2 linked regions of the Streptantibioticus cattleyicolor NRRL 8057 = DSM 46488 genome follow. The protein of the gene in region 1 interacts with the protein of each later gene in a pairwise test. Links are inferred from orthologs where the notes say so. Each region holds a gene or a part of one and is shown on either strand. Other genes may lie near its edges. The genes, in order: paaC and SCATT_RS21775.

Region 1 (9,830 bases):
CCTGCGGTTCTCGTCAGAGGGGCCGAGGTCGTCGTTGTCCCGTCCGCCCGCGGGCCGCGACGGCTGGGTCCGCGATGGCCGGAACGCCGGAGGTATCAGCGCCGGATACGTCCAGCGCCAAGGCAAGCATGAAACATCCCCTGAGGGCGGGAAAATGGCGAGATTGGCCACCCGAGTCGTTGACCCGGGTTGACGGAAACCCGGTTGTTGACGCGTGGGCGTGCGAGGGCCCCGAACGCGCCGGGGTGGTGCGCCCGGGGCGTTCGCGGCGCGGTGGCGTTCGCCGCGTGGCGGCGGACGGTACGGGCGGGCCGCGGCGGCTCGTAGGCTGGTCGGGTGACGAAGGCGGAGGGCAGCCGACCGGACGATGACCGGCACACCGAGCACATGCGCCAGCACGACCAGCCGCACCAGGCCGGACGGGAACACCAGGACACCTGGCCGCCGTCCGGCCCGCCGCCGGCGTACCCGGCGGCGGACGGCCTCGCGGGCGTCGGGGACGGTGCGGGCGTCGGTGACGGCGAGGACGTCGGCGGGAGCCCGGACGGTGCTGTGCCCGGCGACGGCGAAGGCCCCGACGACGGCCCCGTGGTCGACGAGGAGCGGGCCCTGGAGGCCGAGCAACGGCTGGAACGCGCCGTTTCCGCGGCCGAGCGCGCGCTGATCGAGTTCGAGATCGCGGTGGAGACCTTCCGGGTCGAGGTGGAGAACTTCTCCCGCCTGCACCACCAGCGCCTCGGGCCGATGTACGCCCGCCTCGACGAGCTGGACGCGCTGATCGCCGAGGCCGTCGCGGCGCACAGCGGTGACCGGGAGGACATCCGGCACGCCTGGGAACGCCGTGCCCTGGTGATGCCGATGCCCGGGGTCGAGGAACTCTTCGAGGGGCTGCTGGGCTCGGACGGCGTGCGGTACCCCGAGGACCCGGCCGCGCCGCGCCGCGTCCGCCCCGGTGAGGAGGCCCGCCGCCTCTACCGTGAGCTGGCCCGCAAGGCCCACCCCGACCTGGCCCAGGACGAGGCCGAGCAGAAACGCCGTGGCGAGTTCATAGCCCGCGTCAACGAGGCGTACGCCCAGGGCGACGAGGAGGCGCTGCGTGCCCTCGCCGAGGAGTGGGAGGCGGGCCCGCCCCCCGAGCCGCCGGCCCCGACCCGGGCCGAGGAGCTCTACCTCCGCCTCGAATGGCTCGCCGCCCGCAAGGAGACGCTCGCCGCCGTCGCCGCCGAGCTGGAGGGCAGCGCCGTGGGCCAGATGCTCAAAATCGCCCCCGACGACCCCGACGGCCTCCTCAACGAGATCGCCGAACAACTCCTCGCCCAGGTCGCCGAACGCGAACGCCGTCTGGAATCCCTCCTCCGCCCGGTGGACGGCCGCCCGTGACGAGGGGACGAGCGCTCTCCCGCGACCGTGGGCGGAACGGGCCGGCCTGGGATACTGGCCGATGGGCCGCCCTGGCCGGGCCTGGCCGCCGGGCACGGCGCGCGTGCCGCAACGAGACGAGGAAGGCCGATCGATGAACTTCGCCCCGCTCCCCGAGGTGGCCCCCGCCGCGGTGCCCTCCGACGGTTACCTGCTGGACGTACGGGAGGCCGACGAATGGGCCGCCGGACACGCCGAGCGGGCCGTGCACATCCCGATGAGCGAACTGGTGGCCCGGATCGCCGAGATCCCCACCGACCGCCGCGTCCACGTGGTCTGCCGGGTCGGCGGACGCTCCGCCCAGGTCGCCCAGTACCTGATCGCCCAGGGCTACGACGCGGTCAACGTCGCGGGCGGCATGCTCGACTGGGCCGCCTCCGGCCTCCCCCTCACCACCGACGACGACACCCCCGCCACGATCGTCTGACCGCCTGAGCCCGGCTCCGCCGACGGGTCCGGCACGGTTCCCGCGTCACGTTCCGGGAACCGTGACCGGCCGGCTCGGGCTGGACCCGCCTCACGTTCCGGGAGCCACACCCGGCCCGCGCCGAGCCGCGCCGGGGCCGGGGCCGGGGCAGCGCCGGAACGGTACGGGCCCACGGGCCGGGATGGCGATCGGGGCCGGGCCCACGGGCCGGGACCGGGTCCAGGAACAGGGCGAAGGCCGGCTCTGGGCCGCGACCGGGGCTGACGCCGGGCCGACGCCGGCCGGCTCGGGAACCGAAGAGCCGAGCCCAAGGCCGCGACCGCGGCCGGAGCCGGGTCCACGGGCCGGGACCGTGCGTCGGGGCCGGGCCGGGCCCGGACGGGGAGCCGGCCACCGACCGGTCGACGGGGGCGGCGTCAGGCCGGCGGGTGGGCGGCCAGCAGATCGCCCAGCGCCTCCTCGTGGGCCGCGGCCGGGCCCAGCGACAGCTCCAACTGCTTGGCCCAGGCGTGGTAACGGTGGAGCGGGTAGTCGATGTCGGCGCCGAAACCGCCGTGCAGGTGCTGGGCGGTCTGCGTCACCCGGCGCACCCCGTCCGAGGCCCACACCTTGGCCACCGCCACGTCCGCGGCGACCGGCAACCCGTCCGTCGCGCCGCCGTCCCCCAGCCGCCAGGCCGCCTGCCACAAGGTGGCCTCCATCGCCTGCGTGTCGATGTACCGGTCGGCCATCTGCATCGCGACCGCCTGGAACGTGGCCAGCGGATGGCCGAACTGCTCCCGCTTGCCCACGTATTCGCCGGTCATCCGGACGACCTGGCGCGCGACCCCGAGCGCCAGCGCACAGGTGCCCACGGTGAGCAGATCCCGCAGCCACTCCCACGCGCCGGCGGCGTCCACCATCCGTCCCGCGTCCACCCGTACCGACTCCAGGCGGAGTTCGCCGTAGCGCTCGCCGTTGGTGGAGAGCTGGTCGGCCCAGGTCATCCCGTCGGCCTCCCGGGGCAGCACCGCGAGCACCGCCCGGCCCTCGTCGTCCGCCGGGTGCGCGGGCACCAGTACGTGATCGGCCTGCCCCGGCCACGGAACGGCGGTCTGGACGCCGTCCAGCAGCCAGCCCCCTCCGCCCGTTCGTACGGGACGGGCGCGCACGGCGCGTTCGGCGGGCTCGTGGCCGGTGCGCCCGGCGGCGGCGACGGTGAGGACCGTCCCGCCCCGGCCCACCTCGGGCAGCAGCGACTGGCGCAGCTCGTCGGGCGCGTACCGCTGGAGGGCCAGCGCCGCCGCGCCGGTCTCCAGCAGCGGGACCCTGGCCAGCACCCCGCCCGCCTCGGCGAGCACCAGGCACAGCGCGATCGGGTCGAGCCCCGCACCGCCGTACTCCGGGCCGGTCACCAGGCCCACCAGGTCGGCCTCGGCCAGCCGCCGCCACAGCGGCCGGTCGAAGTCGTCGGCCACCGGCCCCGCGGCGGCCACCGGACTCGGCACCGCGTCCGGGGCCACCGAGGAGAAGACCCCTCGGGCCGCCTCCCGCGCCGCCTGCTGCTCCTCGCTGAAGCTGAAGTCCACGGCCCGTCCCTCCCGCCGCCCCTGAACTGACAGGGCGTCAGGTTAGAACAGGTTCTACGAACTGGGAACAGCCCGGGCGGCCACCGCCGTCCCGCCCGGCCGCGTCCGCTCCCGCCGCGGTCACGGGCTCACGCGTCGAAGTCCAGCTCGACCTCCTCGGTGACCGGGTGGGACTGGCAGGCCAGCACGTAACCCGCGTCGATCTCGGTCTGCTCCAGCGCGAAGTTGCGGTCCATGCGCACCTCGCCGCCGAGCAGCCGGGCCCGGCAGGTGCCGCACACCCCGCCCTTGCAGGCGTACGGCGCGTCGGCCCGGTTGCGCAGCACCGTCTCCAGCACCGACTCGCCCTCCCGGGCCGGCCAGCTCCCGGCCCGGCCGTCGAGGACCGCCCGTACCGTGCCGACCGGGCCGCCGCGCTCCCGCGCCGGTGCCGTGGCCGACCCCTCGTCCGCCACATGGAAGATCTCCTGGTGCACCCGCTCCGGGGCGACCCCGAGCCGGTGCAGCGCCCGCTCGGCGCCCGCCACCAGCCCGTGCGGCCCGCACAGGAACCAGGCGTCCACCGAAGCGGTGTCCAGCAGCGCCGGGAGCAGCCCGGTCAGCCGGCCCTCGTCCAGCCGGCCGGAGTCCACCCCCGCCTGCTGCACCTCCCGGGAGAGCACGTGCACCAGCTGGAACCGTGCCGGGTAACGGTCCTTGAGGTCGGCCACCTCGTCCACGAACATCGCCGACCCGGCCGTCCGGTCGCTGCGTATCAGGCAGAACCGGGTGTCCGGCCGGCCTTCGAGCACCGTGGCCGCGATCGACAGCACCGGGGTGATCCCGCTGCCCCCGACGACCGCGGCGTACCGCCCGCCGCGCCGCGCCCCGCCGTCACCGCGCCCGGCGGCCGTCCCGGTGGCCTCCTCCGTGACCTCCGCCGCCGCCAGCCCGGCCCTGGCCTGCGCGGTGTCCAGGGTGAACCGCCCGGCCGGCGTCATCACCTCCAGCACGTCCCCCGCCGACAGCTCCTTGAGCGCGTAGGTCGAGAACTCGCCGCCCTCCACCAGGCGCACCCCGATCCGCAGCCGCCGCGGCCCCTCCGCGGCGGGCGCCGGGTCGCACACCGAGTAGGTGCGGCGTATCTCGCTGCCCGTGGCCGAGCCGTGCGGACCGGGCACCGTGGTACGGCGCCGCACGGTGATGTGCTGCCCGGGCCGGAAGCGGTAGGCGGCCCGCAACTCGGGCGGCACGTCGAAGGTGACGGCCACCGCGTCATCGGTGAGCCGCTCCACCTCGTGGACCCGAAGCGGATGGAAGGCGGCGTGGCGGGCCGTCGGCATCACAACTCCTTGAAGTGGTCGAAGGGTTCGCGGCAGCTCTCGCAACGGCGCAGCGCCTTGCAGGCGGTGGACGAGAACCGGCTGAGCAGCGTGGTGTCCAGCGAGCCGCAGTGCGGGCAGCGCACCGACAGCGTGACCGGCACCGGCCCGCCCGCCGCCATGGGGCGCGGCGGGGCTATCCCGGCCTCGGCGAGCTTGCGGCGGCCCTCGGCGCTGATCGCCTCCGTGGTCCACGGCGGCGACAGCACGGTGCGTACCGCCACCTCGGTGACCCCGCGCTCGCGCAGCCGCCGCGTCACGTCGGCCGCCATCACCTCGATCGCCGGGCAGCCGGTGTAGGTGGGGGTCAGCTCCACCTCCACGCGGCCCGGCCCGAGCACCCGCACGTCCCGCAGGACGCCCAGCTCCGCCAGGGTGACCATGGGCAGCTCGGGGTCGGGCACCTCGCCGGCCACCCGGCGCAGCTCGGCCTCCGGGACGCCGTCCGCCGGGGAGCCGGCGCCCTGCCGGGCGGCGTCGGCGGCCGGGGCGCGGCCGGCGGTCACCACGACGCCCCCGGGTGGGCGCGGTGCAGGTGCTGCATCTCGGCGAGCATCCGGCCGAACGGCTCGGTGTGTATCCCCTGGCGGCCCGCTCCGGCGGCCCACGCCACCCGGTCGGGCCCCTCCGGCATCCGCAAGGTGGCCTCCCGCAGCACGTCGCCGACCGTGGCCAGCCACGGCTCGCGCAACGCCGCCGTCTCCACCGGCAGCCCCTCGACCGGCTCGAACAGCTCGCCGGTGTAACGCCACAGGCCGTCCACCGCGCGCTGCATCCGGGTGTGGCTCTCCTCCGTGCCGTCGCCCAGGCGCAGCGTCCATTGCACGGCGTGGTCCCGGTGGTAGGCCACCTCCTTGACGGCCTTGGCCGCCAGCGCCGCCAACTCGCCCTCGCCCCGCTCCAGTTCGCGGTGGAGCAGCTCGTGGTGGACGGAGAAGAACAGCTGCCGGGCGATGGTCTCCGCGAAGTCGCCGTTGGGGTGCTCCACCAACTGCACGTTGCGGAAGTCGCGTTCGTCGCGCCGGAAGGCGAAGCCGTCCTCGTCACCGGCGATCGAGTACAGGAAGCGGGCCTGGCCGAGCAGGTCGAGCGCGATGTTGGCCAGCGCCACCTCCTCCTCCAGCACCGGGGCGTGCCCGGCCCACTCGCCCAGCCGGTGGGAGAGGACCAGGACGTCGTCGCCCAGCGTGACGGCGGCCCGGTGCAGCGGGGTGAGTCCGGCGAGCGCGGTCACAGGTGTTCCACCCCCTCGGGGATCCGGTAGAAGGTCGGGTGGCGGTAGGGCTTGTCGGCGGCGGGTTCGAAGAACGGGTCCTTCTCGTCCGGCGAGGAGGCGGTGATCCGGTCGGCCGGCACCACCCAGATGGAGACCCCCTCGCCGCGCCGGGTGAACAGGTCACGGGCGTTGCGCAGCGCCATCTCGGCGTCCGGGGCGTGCAGGCTCCCGGCGTGGCTGTGGCTCAGCCCGCGCCTGCTGCGTACGAAGACCTCCCACAGCGGCCAGTCGGCGGTCATCCGGCCATCACCTCCTGCTCGTCGCGGTGCTTGGCGGCGTAGGCCGCCGCGGCCTCCCGCACCCAGGCGCCCTCCTCGTGCGCGGTGACGCGCTGGGCCAGGCGCTGTTCGTTGCACGGGCCGTTGCCCCGGAGCACCTGCTGGAACTCCGTCCAGTCGATGGCGCCGAAGTCCCAGTGGCCGCGCTCCTCGTTCCAGCGCAGCTCCGGGTCGGGCAGCCGCAGCCCCAGCGACTCGGCCTGCGGGACGCAGATGTCCACGAACCGCTGGCGCAGCTCGTCGTTGGAGTGGCGCTTGATCCGCCAGGCCATCGACTGGGCGGAGTGCGCCGACTCGTCGTCCGGCGGGCCGAACATCATCAGGGACGGCCACCACCAGCGGTCCACCGCGTCCTGGGCCATGGCGCGCTGGGCCTGCGTGCCGTGCGCGAGCGCGTACAGCAGCTCGTACCCCTGGCGCTGGTGGAAGGACTCCTCCTTGCAGATGCGCACCATGGCCCGGGCGTACGGCCCGTAGGAGCAGCGGCACAGCGGCACCTGGTTGGTGATCGCGGCGCCGTCCACCAGCCAGCCGATGGCGCCGACGTCGGCCCAGGTCAGGGTGGGGTAGTTGAAGATCGAGCTGTAGCGCTGGCGGCCGGCGTGCAGTTTGTCGAGCAGCTCGGCGCGGTCGACGCCGAGCGTCTCGGCGGCGCCGTACAGGTACAGCCCGTGGCCCGCCTCGTCCTGGACCTTGGCCATCAGGATCGCCTTGCGGCGCAGGCTGGGGGCGCGGGTGATCCAGTTGGCCTCCGGCTGCATGCCGATGATCTCCGAATGGGCGTGCTGGGCGATCTGCCGGACCAGCGTGGCCCGGTAGGCGTCCGGCATCCAGTCGCGTGGCTCGATCCGCCCGTCGGCGGCCACCTCGGCCTCGAACTCCGTCAGCCGGAAGTCCTCGTCGCCCGTCTCCACTGCCGCGTCCGGCATCCGTGCCGTGGTCATACAGAAGCCTCCCTGCTCCCGACCGACCGTTCGGTTCAATCGTCGGTCGCCTCGGCGCGGGTGTCAAGGCGGATTCCCGGGCCTGTGGATAACTCGGGAAGAACCCGCTACGGCTGTCCTGCGGACGGCGGCATGAGTACCGTTCCGGTGCGTACGGCGCAGGCGAGGAGACGGGGAACGACATGGAGCCACCCGAGGACAGGGCGGCGGAGGACAGCGCGGCGAAGGCGGGCCCGGGCGGCGGTACGGGGAACCCCCCGGCCGGACCCGTTCCCCAGGACGCCCCCGGCCGCGCCGGAGCCGTCGGCGAACCGGCTCCCCACGCCTCCGACGACGGCCGGCCGGCCGACGGCAGCGGCCAGGACGACCCCGCGGGCGACGCGTCCCCCGACGACGGGACGGCACCCGACCAGGCGCCCTCCGGCGAGGCGGCCCCCGACGACGGGGCCGGCGCCATAGCCGGGCTCTCCATCGGCTCGCGGATCGTCCTCGCGCTCGCCGTGGCGGCCGTGGTGGTCGGCGCCGCGGTGCACTGCGCGATGGTCTTCCTGCACATCGCCCCGGCGAACACCGTCTCGCAGACGCACGCCGCCCAGGTCAACGGCTACATCTACCCCGAGTTCGAACAGAACTGGAAGCTCTTCGCGCCCAACCCGGTGCAGCAGAACACCGACATCCAGGCGCGCGCCGAGGTGTGGCTGCCGGACGGCACCGTGCGCACCACCGGCTGGGTCGACCTGACGGCGATGGACCTCGCGCGGATCCGGCACGACCCGCTGCCCAGCCACACCGCCCAGAACGAACTGCGGCGGGCGTGGATGTTCTTCACCGACTCGCACGACAACCAGGGCCGGCCGGTCGGCGTACGCGGCGACCTGTCCACCGCCTACGTCCGGCGGATCGTGGCCCACCGGTTCGGCCCCCGCCTCAACGGCGGCGCCGTCCACCGCGTCCAGGTGCGCTCCGCCGTCAGCAACGTGCCGGCGCCCCCGTGGAGCACCGAGCGCGTGGACACCAGCACCACCTACCACGTAGCGCCCTGGTGGGCCGTGACCGACGAGGACTTCAAGTGACCCGACAGCCCGCCACCGCCGAACGCCCGGACGGCGCCGGATCCGTCCCCGCGTCCGCCACCGCGGCAGCCCCCGGCCGGACGGCGGCCGACGCCCCCGTACCGTCGCCCTTCACCGGCCTGCGGCGCGCAGCGGACCGGGCCGTCACCACCGGGCTGGCCAAGGTCACCGGCGCCGTGGTCGCCCCCTACCAGTCCGCCGTGATACGCATCGGCTTCACCTTCACCTGGCTGGTCTTCCTGCTGCGCGAGTGGCCGCACCGCGCCGAGCTGTACGGCCCGCACAGCCCGTGGGGCTGGGACCTGGCGCACACCCTGATCGGCACCAACGACGCCTTCACCGCGCTGATGTGGTCCAGCAGCGGCGTCTGGTTCCAGATCGTCTACCACGGCGCGATCGCCGCGAGCGTGATGCTGCTGCTCGGCTGGCGCACCCGTACCGCCTCCGTGCTCTTCATGATCGGCGTCCTGTCGCTCCAGAACCGCAGCGTGTTCATGGGTGACGGCGGCGACAACGTGGTGCACATCATGTCGATCTACCTGGTCTTCACCCGCTGCGGCCGGGTGTGGTCGCTGGACGCCCGGCGCGCCCGGCGGCTCGCGGCGGCCGGTACCACCGACGACCGCGACCGGACCGGGATCGCGCTGTGGCTCCTGACGGCCGCCGCCCTGGCGACCGTCAGCGCGCTCGGCCTGCTGGACACCGGGTGGGCGGTGCTCCTGTGGACCGCCCAGCTGCTGCCCGCCGTGTGGTGGCTGGTACGCCGTTACGCCCCCGGCGAGCCGCGCACCGTACTGGACATGATCGCCAACCTGGTGCACGCCGGGGCGATGCTCGTCGTCGTGGTCGAGGTCTGCCTGATCTACTCCACGGCCGGCTGGTACAAGATCCAGGGGTCGCGGTGGGAGGACGGCACCGCGGTGTACTACCCGCTGTGGCTGCACGACTTCACCCCCTGGCCCGGCCTGTCCCACCTGCTCTCCACCAGCGGCCTGATGATCATGCTGATCTCCTACGGCACCGTGATCGTGCAGGTGGCCTTCCCCTTCACGCTCTTCAACCGCACCGTGAAGAACGTGCTGCTCGTGCTGATGATGTGCGAGCACGCCGCGATCGCCGTGGTGCTGGGGCTCCCCTTCTTCTCGCTGGCGATGATCGCGGCCGACGCCGTCTTCCTGCCCACCGGCTTCCTGCGCTGGGTCGCCGACCGGGCCGGCCGGCTGCTGCGGGTGAAGCGCCGCCCCGACCCGCTGCCGGGGCGACCCTCTACCCTCGTGGGGTGAGCACCACCGAGGACCGGACGGCCGCCGAGCTGCCGGCGCAGTACGACGACGGGTTCGGGCCGCAGGTCGGGGTCGGCCCCCACCCGGAGCCCTGGCCGGACGATCCCCGCTACGACCCCGCCCTGCTGGCCGCGGGCGACCGCCGCAACGTCGTCGACAGGTACCGGTACTGGACGCGGGAGGCGATCGTCGCCGACCTCG
Region 2 (9,830 bases), 1.7 Mb from region 1 along the record:
AAGTCGGTCCCGAGGCGGTTGGATGTCACCGGTTGGCGGCGAATGGGGCCTTGGTGCGTCGCGGGTGGTCTTTGAGGTCGGCTGTCGGTCAGGTCCGGGTCGGCAGGGTTGCCGGTTGTTGCTGAGGACGTGCCCGGAGCCTAAACGGTTCATGCCTCCTTGGGAACGTGATGTGCCTATCACCCGAAGGAGGGATCGAACGTACGATCGACCTGGGTCTAGCATAAGGGGGCGTAGCCGGGTCGTGGCGATCGCCGACTTCCCGGCATCGGTACCCTCTCTTCGGGCCAGGAGCGCCCTTCAAGGACCCGGTTGCAAGAACTGCGAGGAGCTGCCCGCGTGACCGCCGACACATCAGCGCCGTCCACCGCCCTGTTGAGTGGCGCGGACCGTGACGGATCGAACTACACCGCGCGGCATCTGCTCGTCCTGGAGGGCCTGGAGGCCGTCCGCAAGCGTCCCGGCATGTACATCGGCTCCACCGACAGCCGGGGCCTGATGCACTGCCTGTGGGAGATCATCGACAACTCGGTCGACGAGGCGCTGGGCGGCTACTGCGACCACATCGAGGTGATCCTCCACGACGACGGCTCCGTGGAGGTCCGGGACAACGGCCGGGGCATCCCGGTGGACGTCGAGCCCAAGACCGGGCTCTCCGGCGTCGAGGTGGTCATGACCAAGCTGCACGCCGGCGGCAAGTTCGGCGGCGGCTCCTACGCGGCCTCCGGCGGCCTGCACGGCGTCGGCGCCTCGGTGGTCAACGCCCTCTCCGCCCGTCTGGACGTGGAGGTCGACCGCGGTGGCCACACCCACGCGATCAGCTTCCGGCGCGGCGTCCCCGGCATCTTCACCGAGCAGGGGCCGGACGCCCCGTTCGACGCCGGCAGCGGTCTGCGCAAGGCCAAGAAGGTCCCCAAGACCCGCACCGGCACCCGGGTGCGCTACTGGGCCGACCGCCAGATCTTCCTCAAGGACGCCAAGCTCTCGCTGGACACCCTCCACCAGCGCGCCCGGCAGACCGCCTTCCTCGTCCCGGGGCTGACCATCGTGGTCCGCGACGAGCGGGTGGCGGCCGACGCGGAGGGCGACGAGAAGCCGGTCGAGGAGATCTTCCACTACGACGGCGGCATCGGGGAGTTCTGCGAGTACCTCGCGCCGGACCGGGCCCTCAGCGACGTCAAGCGGCTGCGCGGCGAGGGCACCTTCAAGGAGACCGTGCCCGTCCTCGACGAGCGCGGCCACATGACGCCCACCGAGGTCACCCGCCACCTCGGGGTGGACGTCGCGCTGCGCTGGGGCGCCGGGTACGACACCACGCTGCGCTCCTTCGTCAACATCATCGCCACCCCCAAGGGCGGCACCCATGTCTCCGGCTTCGAGCGCGCGGTCACCCGGACGTTCAACGAGGTGCTGCGCGCCACCAAGCTGCTGCGGGTCGCCGAGGACGACGTCACCAAGGACGACGCCATGGAGGGGCTCACCGCCGTGGTCACCGTCCGGCTGGCGGAGCCGCAGTTCGAGGGGCAGACCAAGGAGGTCCTGGGCACCTCGGCGGCCTCCCGCATCGTGGCCAACGTGGTCGCCAAGGAGCTGAAGGCGTTCCTGACCTCCACCAAGCGCGACGACAAGCAGCAGGCCCGCGCGGTGCTGGAGAAGGTGGTGGCCGCCGCCCGCACCCGCATCGCCGCCCGCCAGCACAAGGAGGCGCAGCGCCGCAAGACGGCCCTGGAGTCCTCCTCGCTCCCGGCGAAGCTCGCCGACTGCCGCAGCGACGACGTCGAGCGCACCGAACTCTTCATCGTCGAGGGCGACTCGGCGCTGGGCACCGCCAAGGTGGCGCGCAACTCCGAGTTCCAGGCGCTGCTGCCGATCCGCGGCAAGATCCTCAACGTCCAGAAGTCATCCGTCTCCGACATGCTGAAGAACGCCGAGTGCGGGGCGATCATCCAGGTCATAGGGGCCGGTTCGGGACGCACCTTCGACGTCGACCAGGCGCGCTACGGCAAGGTCATCTTCCTCGCCGACGCCGATGTGGACGGCGCCCACATCCGCTGCCTGCTGCTCACCCTCTTCCAGCGCTACATGCGCCCGATGGTCGAGGAGGGCCGGGTCTTCTCCGCGGTGCCGCCGCTGCACCGCATCGAGCTGACCAACCCCAGGAAGGGGCAGGACAAGTACGTCTACACCTACTCCGACAACGAGCTGCGCGAGACCCTGCTCGACCTCCAGCGGCGCGGGGTGCGCTACAAGGAGAGCATCCAGCGGTACAAGGGCCTCGGCGAGATGGACGCCGACCAGCTCGCGGAGACCACCATGGACCCGCGCCACCGCACCCTGCGCCGGATCAACATCAGCGACCTGGAGGCCGCCGAGCGCGCCTTCGACCTGCTGATGGGCAACGAGGTCGCGCCGCGCAAGGAGTTCATCACCAACTCCGCGGCCACCTTGGACCGTTCCCGCATCGACGTCTGACCGCCGCCGGGCCGCCGTCCGCGGCGGACGGTCCCGGGCCGCGCCGCCCTCCGCGTCGCGCCGGTCTCCACCCACGGGTGGAGACCGGGTTCCACCCCGGTTCAACCCGGGCGCCGATCCGGGCGGCGGCCACGCTCCGTAGCGTCGGGGGTGTTGGAAACCCCTAGCGCGGAGTACGGAGAGTTCCCATGTCGGGTCTTGTCGATGCGGTCGCGATCGTCGCGGTCGTCGGGCTGGTCGTCAGCCGTCAGCTCAAGCCGCAGAAGGTCGCCGACGCCGACGCGCGGTGGTGGCTGATGCCGGTGGTGCTGGTGGTGCTCGCGGTACGCCAGCACGGGCTGACCGACCCGCACCACCAGGTGCTCTCGGCGGTCCTGCTCGCCGCCGGGGTGATGGTGGGCGCGGGGATGGGCGCCGCCTGGGGGTTCACCACCCGGGTCTGGGCCGAGCGGGACGGGACGGTGTGGTCCAGGGGCACCAAGGCCACCGCGGCGGCCTGGGCCGGCGGCATCGTGCTGCGCGGCGGCCTGGCGGCGGTCGGGGCGATGCTGGGCGTGCACCAGGGCAGCGGATCGATAATGCTGGCGTTGGCGGCCACCCTGCTCGTCCGCACCGGCGTGGTCGTCTGGCGCGCCCGGGAACTGCGGTCGGCGCCCCGGGCGACCGTCCTCGGGTGAGGTCCACCGTGGCGGGCGCCGGGCACCGGGTGCCGCGTGATGCGGAGGGAGCGCAGATGCCGATGAGCCAGTGGACGGCGTGGCCGTCCCGGGAGGCGCTGACCCGGGAGTTCCGCCACCCCGCCCACCGGGGGCTCTCGGTCTTCGTGCGCGTGCTGATCTTCGCCGGGCTGCTGTGGGGGGCGTTCAGCGGCGCCCCGCACCACGGGCTGGCGCGGCTCTGGCTGGCGCTCGGCTCGGTGGGCGCCGGGCTCGCCTTCTGGGGGCTGATCCGCTGCACCCTGCACCACCGGCTGTGGCCCTCGCTGGCGCTGCTCGCCGTCATCGTCGCCGGTGCCTTCGGGGCCCAGTCCGCGCAGGCCACCTTCGCCGCCATAGTGCTGTGGTGCGCCTCGGCGATGGTCGCCATGGAACGGATGCCGCTGGCCGCCGCCGTCCCGTTCACCGCGCTCGCGCTGGGCGCCTACGCGGTGGCCGACAACGAACGCTGGATGGCCACCACGCTCACCACGATCGGGCTGGGGCTGGCCGGATACGTCCTGCGGCTGGACGCGGAGGCCCGCGGCAACGCCCGCCGGCTCCTGGACCAGGAACGGGCGGCCCGGGTGGCGGAGGCCGAGACGGCGGCGCTGCGTGAACGCGGCCGGATCGCCCGGGAGATCCACGACGTGCTGGCGCACAGCCTGTCCGCGCAGCTGGTCCACCTGGAGGCGGCCCGGCTGCTGATCGAACGCGGCGGCGAACGCGACCAGGTGCTGGAACGGGTGGTCTCCGCGCGCCGGATGGCCCGACAGGGGCTCGTCGAGACCCGGCAGGCGCTCTCCGCGCTGCGCGGCGAGATCACCCCGGCCGAGGACTTCCTGCGCGAGCTGGCCGCCTCCGAGTGCGTCACCTTGCGCATCGGCGGCGAACGGCGCCGGCTCGGCGCGGAAGCCGGCCTCGCGGTGCGCCGGGTCGCCCAGGAGGCGCTGACCAACGCCCGCAAGCACGCGCCGGGCTCCAAGGTCGAGATGTCGTTGGACTACGGTGCCGGTGAGGTGGAACTGGTGGTGCGCGACACCGGCGGCCGGGCCCCCGACCCGGCGCTCGGCGCTTCCGGGGCCGGCTACGGGCTGCTCGGGATGCGGGAGCGCGCCGAACTGCTGGGCGGCACGCTGGAGGCCGGCGTGGCCGAGGAGGGGTTCACGGTGCGGTTGCGGGTGCCGGCATGACGGCCGGGCGGACGGTGACGGTGCTGGTCGCCGACGACCAGACGGTGGTGCGCGAGGGCATCGTGATGCTGCTGCGGCTGATGCCCGGCCTCGACGTGGTGGGCGCCGCCGCCGACGGCGACGAGGCGGTGCGGCTGGTGGCCGAGAAGGACCCGGACGTGGTCCTGATGGACCTGCGCATGCCCCGCTGCGACGGGATCGAGGCGACCCGGCGGATCCGTGCGGAGCATCCGCGTACCCAGGTGGTGGTGCTCACCACCTTCGACGACGACGAATGGCTCTTCCCCGCGCTGCGTGCCGGAGCCCGCGGCTACCTGACCAAGGACGCCGGTGAGCGGGAGATCCTGCGGGCCGTCGAGGACGTGCTGGCGGGCGACGCCGGGCTCTCCCCGAAGGTCCAGCGCCGGCTGGTCGAACGCCTCTCCCAGGCCCCCGCGAAGCCGGCCGCCGGCCCCGGCGCCGCGCTGCCCGACCCGCTGCCGGACGGGCTGACCGCCCGCGAGGCCGAGGTGCTGGCGCTGGTCGCCCAGGGGCTGTCCAACGCCGAGATCGCCGCCGAGCTCTACGTCAGCCAGGCCACCGTGAAGACCCACATCAACAACCTCTTCGCCAAGACCGGGGTACGGGACCGGGCCCAGGCGGTGGGGTACGCGTTCCGCAAGGGCATCGGCGGCACCTCGGGTCAGGCCACCGAGCGGTAACGGTGCTCGGGGCGGCCGGTCGTGCCGTACCGCAGTTCCAGCCGGGCCAGCCCCTCACGGACCAGGTAGGACAGGTAGCGCTGCGCGGTGGCCCGGGAGACCCCGGTGGCCGCGGCGACCTCGGCGGCCGACAGATCGCGGCGCGCGGCCCGTACCGCGTCCCGCACCAGGGCCAGGGTGGGCGCCGAGTGGCCCTTGGCCGGCACCGGGGGCAGCGCGGTCGGGCGGGCGGCGCTGAACAGCGCGTCCACATCGGCCTGATCGGTCTCGGCGGCCGGGTCGAGCGCGTCCACCCGGTGCCGCAACCCCCGGTAGGCGGTGAGCCGTTCGGTGAGCGCGGCGGAGGCGAACGGCTTCACCAGGTAGCCGACGGCGCCCAGTTTGAGCGCGGTGCGCACCGAGGTGACGTCCCGGGCCGCGGTCGTCATGATCGCGTCGGGACGGGCGCCCCCGGCGTCCTCGGTGAGCCGGCGCAGCACCTCCAGGCCGCTGCCGTCCGGCAGGTACACATCGAGCAGCAGCAGATCCGGAAGGGTCTCGCGGACCCGGTCCAGGCACTCGGCGACGCTCCCGGCCCGCCCGGCCACCTCGAAGCCCTCGGTCCGGGCCACGTAGGCGGCGTGGATGGCGCTCACCCGGAAGTCGTCCTCCACCACCAGCGTCCTGATCACCGGTCGGCTCCCTTCGCCGTCAGGGCCGCACGGCGGTCGTCCGCCGGATCCGGTACCGGCAGCACCACCGTGAAGACCGCGCCCCGGCCCTCGCTCACCTCGATCGTTCCTCCGTGCCGCCGCACCAGCCGGTGCACCAGCGCCAGCCCCAGCCCGCGCCGCGCGGTGCCCCGCCCGGGCCGGGTCGACCAGCCGTCCTCGAAGATCCGCGAGCGCGCCCACCCCGGCACCCCGGGGCCGGTGTCGGCCACCCGCACCCGCACGGCCGCCGCGTCCTCGGTGAGCCGCAGCGTCACCTGGCGCGGACCACCGGCGGGGGGCGGGCCGTCGGCCGCGGCGTCGACGGCGTTGTCCACCAGGTTGCCCACGATCGTCAGCAGCCGGTCCAGATGCGGCGGTGCCTCGCCCAGCTCCGAGGCCGCGTCGAGGGCCAGCCGCACCCCGCGCTCCTGGGCCACCGTGGTCTTCGCCATCACCAGCCCGGCCATCAGCGGGTTGCCGATCCGGTCCCGTACCGACCCGGCCAACGACGGCTCGGCGCCCGCCGATTCGACCGCGAACTCCAACGCCGCCTCGTGCTCGCCCAGTTCGAGCAGGCCGGCCAGGGTGTGCATGCGGTTGGAGAACTCGTGCTGCTGGGAGCGGAGCGCGTCGGTGAGGCCGCGTACCGAGTCCAGCTCCCGCAGCAGCCCGACGAGTTCGGTGCGGTCGCGTACGGTGACCACGGCGCCGAGTTCGCGGCCGTGCAGCACCACCGGCATCCGGTTGACGGCCAGGCAGTGGCTGTCGGTGAGCACGGTGATGTCGTGGCCGGCCAGCGTGCCGTCCAGGGCGCGGCGCAGCCGTCCGTCGGGCAGCACCTCGGCCAGGGTGCGGCCGAGCGCGGTGCCCAGCCCCAGTAGGCGCCGGGCCTCGTCGTTGACCACGGTGATCCTCTCCCGCCGGTCGAAGGCGAGCACCCCTTCCCGGATGCCGTGCAGCATCGCCTCCCGGTCCTGGAGCAGCTCGGTGATCTCCTCCAGCTCCAGCCCGAACGTGGAGCGCTTCAGCCGCCGGGCCAGCAGCACCGAGGCGCCCGCGCCCACCGCCAGCGCGACCCCGGCGAAGAGCCCGAAGACCGGCAGCTCCTGCCAGAGCTGGTCGACCACCGTACGCTCCCGGATCCCGGCCGAGACCTGGCCGACCAGGTCGCCCGCCGGACCGTACAGCGGCGCCCGGCCGTTGGCCGAACGGCCGGTGGAGCCGTTGTCGACGCCCACGTGGGAACGGCCGTCCAGCCGGGTGCCGGGGGCGTCCACCCGCACGCCGACCAGTTCCGGGTGCGGATGCGAGTGGCGGATGCCGTGCCGGTCGATCACCACGACGTAGGAGGCGCCGGTGGAGGCCGCGATCCGCTGGGTGACCGCCTGCACCACGTCGCCCCCGGTGCCGTACGCGATGGCCTGCCGGATCTGCGGCTCGGCCGCGGTGGTGGTGGCGATCGCCAGCGCTTGGCGCTCGTACTCCCGGTCGAGCTGGCCGCGCTGCGCCACGGCGAAGAGGACGAAGCCGATCGCGCTGGTGAGCCCCAGGATCGCCAGCTGGCCGGCGAGGATGCGGCCGGAGAGCTTCCGGTTGCCCCGCGGCCGGCGCGCCACGGCGGTGACGGCGCGCGTCAGCCGTGCCCGGGCCGTGGCGGCGGCCCTGGCCGGTGGCCGGTCGTGGGCCGGTCCGGGCGCGCGCATCGGCATGTGCTCTTCCGTCCCCGCGGCTCGTCGTCGCTGCGGGCGGACGCGTCGTCCCACCGCCGCGCCCGCCGCCGGGTGCGGCCCTGCCCCGCACCACGATGCGCAGATTGTGCCTGGCAGCGGGCCGTCTGCCCACCCCCGGGGCGGTGAGCACAACGAGCAGAACCCGCGCAACGCGGGAAAGCCGCGCAACGCGGGGAAGGCTCCCGCCCCGCCCCCGCGCGCCCTAACGTCCCCGGCACCCGAACCCCTCGCCCAAGGCGGTGCCAGCACACAGTGAACGAGACAGCCACCGGCCCGGTTCCGGCGATCGAGCTGCGGGCCACCACCAAACGCTTCCGCACCCCGTCCGGCGGCGTCCACACCGCCATCCGCGACCTGAGCATGACGGTGGCGCCGGGGGAGTTCTGCGCCGTGGTCGGCCCCACCGGCTGCGGCAAGTCGACCACGCTCTCGCTCGTCTCCGGGCTGGAGCGGCCCGGGAGCGGACAGGCCCTGATCCACGGCGAACCGGTGACCGGCATCGACCGCCGGGTCGGCTTCATGTTCCAGACCGACGCCGTCTTCCCCTGGAAGTCGGTGCTGGACAACGTCGCCGCCGGACCGCAGTTCCGCGGCACGGCACGCAAGGACGCCGTCGAGTCGGCACGCGACTGGCTGCGCCGGGTCGGCCTGGCCGGCTTCGAGGACCGGCTGCCGCACCAGCTCTCCGGCGGCATGCGCAAACGCGTCGCCCTCGCCCAGACGCTGATCAACGAACCCGAGATCCTGCTGATGGACGAGCCGTTCTCGGCGCTGGACGTGCAGACCCGGCAGATCGTCCAGGACGAACTGCTCGCGCTGTGGGAGCTGACGCGGCCCGCCGTCGTCTTCGTCACCCACGACCTGGAGGAGGCGATCGCCCTCGCCGACAAGGTCGTGGTGCTCACCGTGGGCCCCGGCACCGTCAAGGACGCCTTCCGCATCGACCTGCCACGCCCCCGCAAGGTGCAGGAGGTCCGCTTCCACCCGCACTTCGTGGCGGTGTACGAGCGGATCTGGCGCAGCCTGCGGGACGAGGTGCAACTCGCCTACGAGCGCACCGCGGGCACCACCGCGGCACCCGGCGGCCCCGGGGAGCCCGGCCCGCCGGCCGACACGCGCACCGGCGACGCCGTGGGCACCGGACAGAACCTCACCGACGCGACGAAGGGGCACCACCACTGATGGCCACCGGAACCCTGGCCGCGGCGCCCGGCGCCGAGGCCGACGAGACCGCGCTCGCCCGCACCGCCGCCTCCCGCCGGCGCCGCCGCGGGGCGCTGGTCCACACCGTCCAGGCGCTGCTGGTCGTGGTGGTGGTCGGCGGCTGGCAACTGGCCTCCGCGCGGGGCGCGTTGGACACCTTCACCTACGGCTCGCCGGGCGGGGTGGTCCACCAGCTGAAGACCTGGTTCACCGACGGCACCCCCACCGGCTCCATCTGGTACAACATCGGCATCACCATGGAGGAGACCGTCCTGGGCTTCCTCATCGGCACCGCCGCCGGGGTGGTGCTCGGGGTGGCGCTCGGCCGCGTCCAGGCGCTGGCCGAGGTACTGGCGCCGTTCATCAAGGCGGGCAACTCCATCCCGCGCGTGGTGCTCGGCTCGATGTTCATCATCTGGTTCGGCCTGGGCCCCTCCGGCAAGGTGGCGCTCGCCGTGGTCCTGGTCTTCTTCTCGGTCTTCTTCAACGCCTTCCAGGGCACCCGCGAGGTGGACCGCGACCTGATCGCCAACGCCCGGGTGCTGGGCGCCTCCCCGTGGCGGGTCACCTCGCAGGTGGTGCTCCCCTCGGCGATGACCTGGATCGTCGCCTCGCTGCACGCCGCGTTCGGCTTCGCGCTGATCGGGGCGATCGTCGGCGAGGTGCTGGGCGCCCAGGCCGGGCTCGGCCAGCTCATCCAGCAGGCGCAGCAGACCTTCAACGCCAACGGCGTCTACGCCGGCATCGTCGTCATCGCGGTGCTGGCGCTGGCCGCGGAGTTCCTGATCACCCGGTTCGAACGGCGGGTGCTGCGCTGGCGTCCCACCCAACTCGCCGGTGACTCCGCCGGGTTGTGACCGGCCGTCCCCTCCGCTCCCGTCCCCCCCCGTTCCCACCCGCTCGTTCCCACCAGAAGGAGACCAGCGATGACGCCGGTCAGAAAGTCCGTGCTGACGGCCGCCGCCTGCGCGCTCGCGCTGTCGCTCACCGCGTGCGGCGGCGGTGCCGCCAAGACCGCGCCGAAGAACGCCGCCGGGCAGTCCACCGTGAGGATCATGGTGGGCGGCCTCGACAAGCAGATCTACCTGCCGGTGACGCTCACCCAGAAGCTCGGCTACTTCGCCTCCGAGGGGCTGGACGTGCG

Evidence for each region.
Region 2: the proteins of paaC (region 1) and SCATT_RS21775 interact in binary tests that used the Escherichia coli proteins (3 or more experiments, as listed by UniProt). The link is inferred for Streptantibioticus cattleyicolor NRRL 8057 = DSM 46488 from one-to-one orthologs.

The regions. Positions count from the first base shown.
Region 1 is NC_017586.1:3,225,229-3,235,058, reverse strand. What follows is about bases 4,144-7,143. They hold paaC (1,2-phenylacetyl-CoA epoxidase subunit PaaC), read right to left. Parts: upstream 6,010-7,143; coding sequence 5,278-6,009; downstream 4,144-5,277. Other genes in these bases: paaA (1,2-phenylacetyl-CoA epoxidase subunit PaaA), read right to left, coding at 6,287-7,143; paaB (1,2-phenylacetyl-CoA epoxidase subunit PaaB), read right to left, coding at 6,006-6,290; paaD (1,2-phenylacetyl-CoA epoxidase subunit PaaD), read right to left, coding at 4,736-5,281; SCATT_RS14425 (2Fe-2S iron-sulfur cluster-binding protein), read right to left, coding at 4,144-4,736. Outside these bases: SCATT_RS14440 (J domain-containing protein), read left to right, coding at 337-1,380; SCATT_RS14435 (rhodanese-like domain-containing protein), read left to right, coding at 1,514-1,846; SCATT_RS14430 (acyl-CoA dehydrogenase family protein), read right to left, coding at 2,263-3,414; more of SCATT_RS14425, read right to left, coding at 3,543-4,143; more of paaA, read right to left, coding at 7,144-7,258; SCATT_RS14400 (DUF5819 family protein), read left to right, coding at 7,456-8,346; SCATT_RS14395 (HTTM domain-containing protein), read left to right, coding at 8,343-9,629; SCATT_RS14390 (TrmH family RNA methyltransferase), read left to right, coding at 9,626-9,830. UniProt on the Escherichia coli protein: Component of 1,2-phenylacetyl-CoA epoxidase multicomponent enzyme system which catalyzes the reduction of phenylacetyl-CoA (PA-CoA) to form 1,2-epoxyphenylacetyl-CoA. The subunit C may be essential for structural integrity of the alpha subunit.
Region 2 is NC_017586.1:4,954,498-4,964,327, forward strand. The notes cover bases 3,888-6,887. They hold SCATT_RS21775 (response regulator transcription factor), read right to left. Parts: upstream 5,733-6,887; coding sequence 5,043-5,732; downstream 3,888-5,042. Other genes in these bases: SCATT_RS21765 (sensor histidine kinase), read left to right, coding at 3,888-4,360; SCATT_RS21770 (response regulator transcription factor), read left to right, coding at 4,357-5,061; SCATT_RS21780 (sensor histidine kinase), read right to left, coding at 5,729-6,887. In the rest of the region: SCATT_RS21755 (DNA gyrase/topoisomerase IV subunit B), read left to right, coding at 340-2,472; SCATT_RS21760 (DUF1453 family protein), read left to right, coding at 2,661-3,149; more of SCATT_RS21765, read left to right, coding at 3,206-3,887; more of SCATT_RS21780, read right to left, coding at 6,888-7,462; SCATT_RS21785 (ABC transporter ATP-binding protein), read left to right, coding at 7,736-8,665; SCATT_RS21790 (ABC transporter permease), read left to right, coding at 8,665-9,543; SCATT_RS21795 (ABC transporter substrate-binding protein), read left to right, coding at 9,613-9,830. UniProt on the Escherichia coli protein: Member of the two-component regulatory system DpiA/DpiB, which is essential for expression of citrate-specific fermentation genes and genes involved in plasmid inheritance.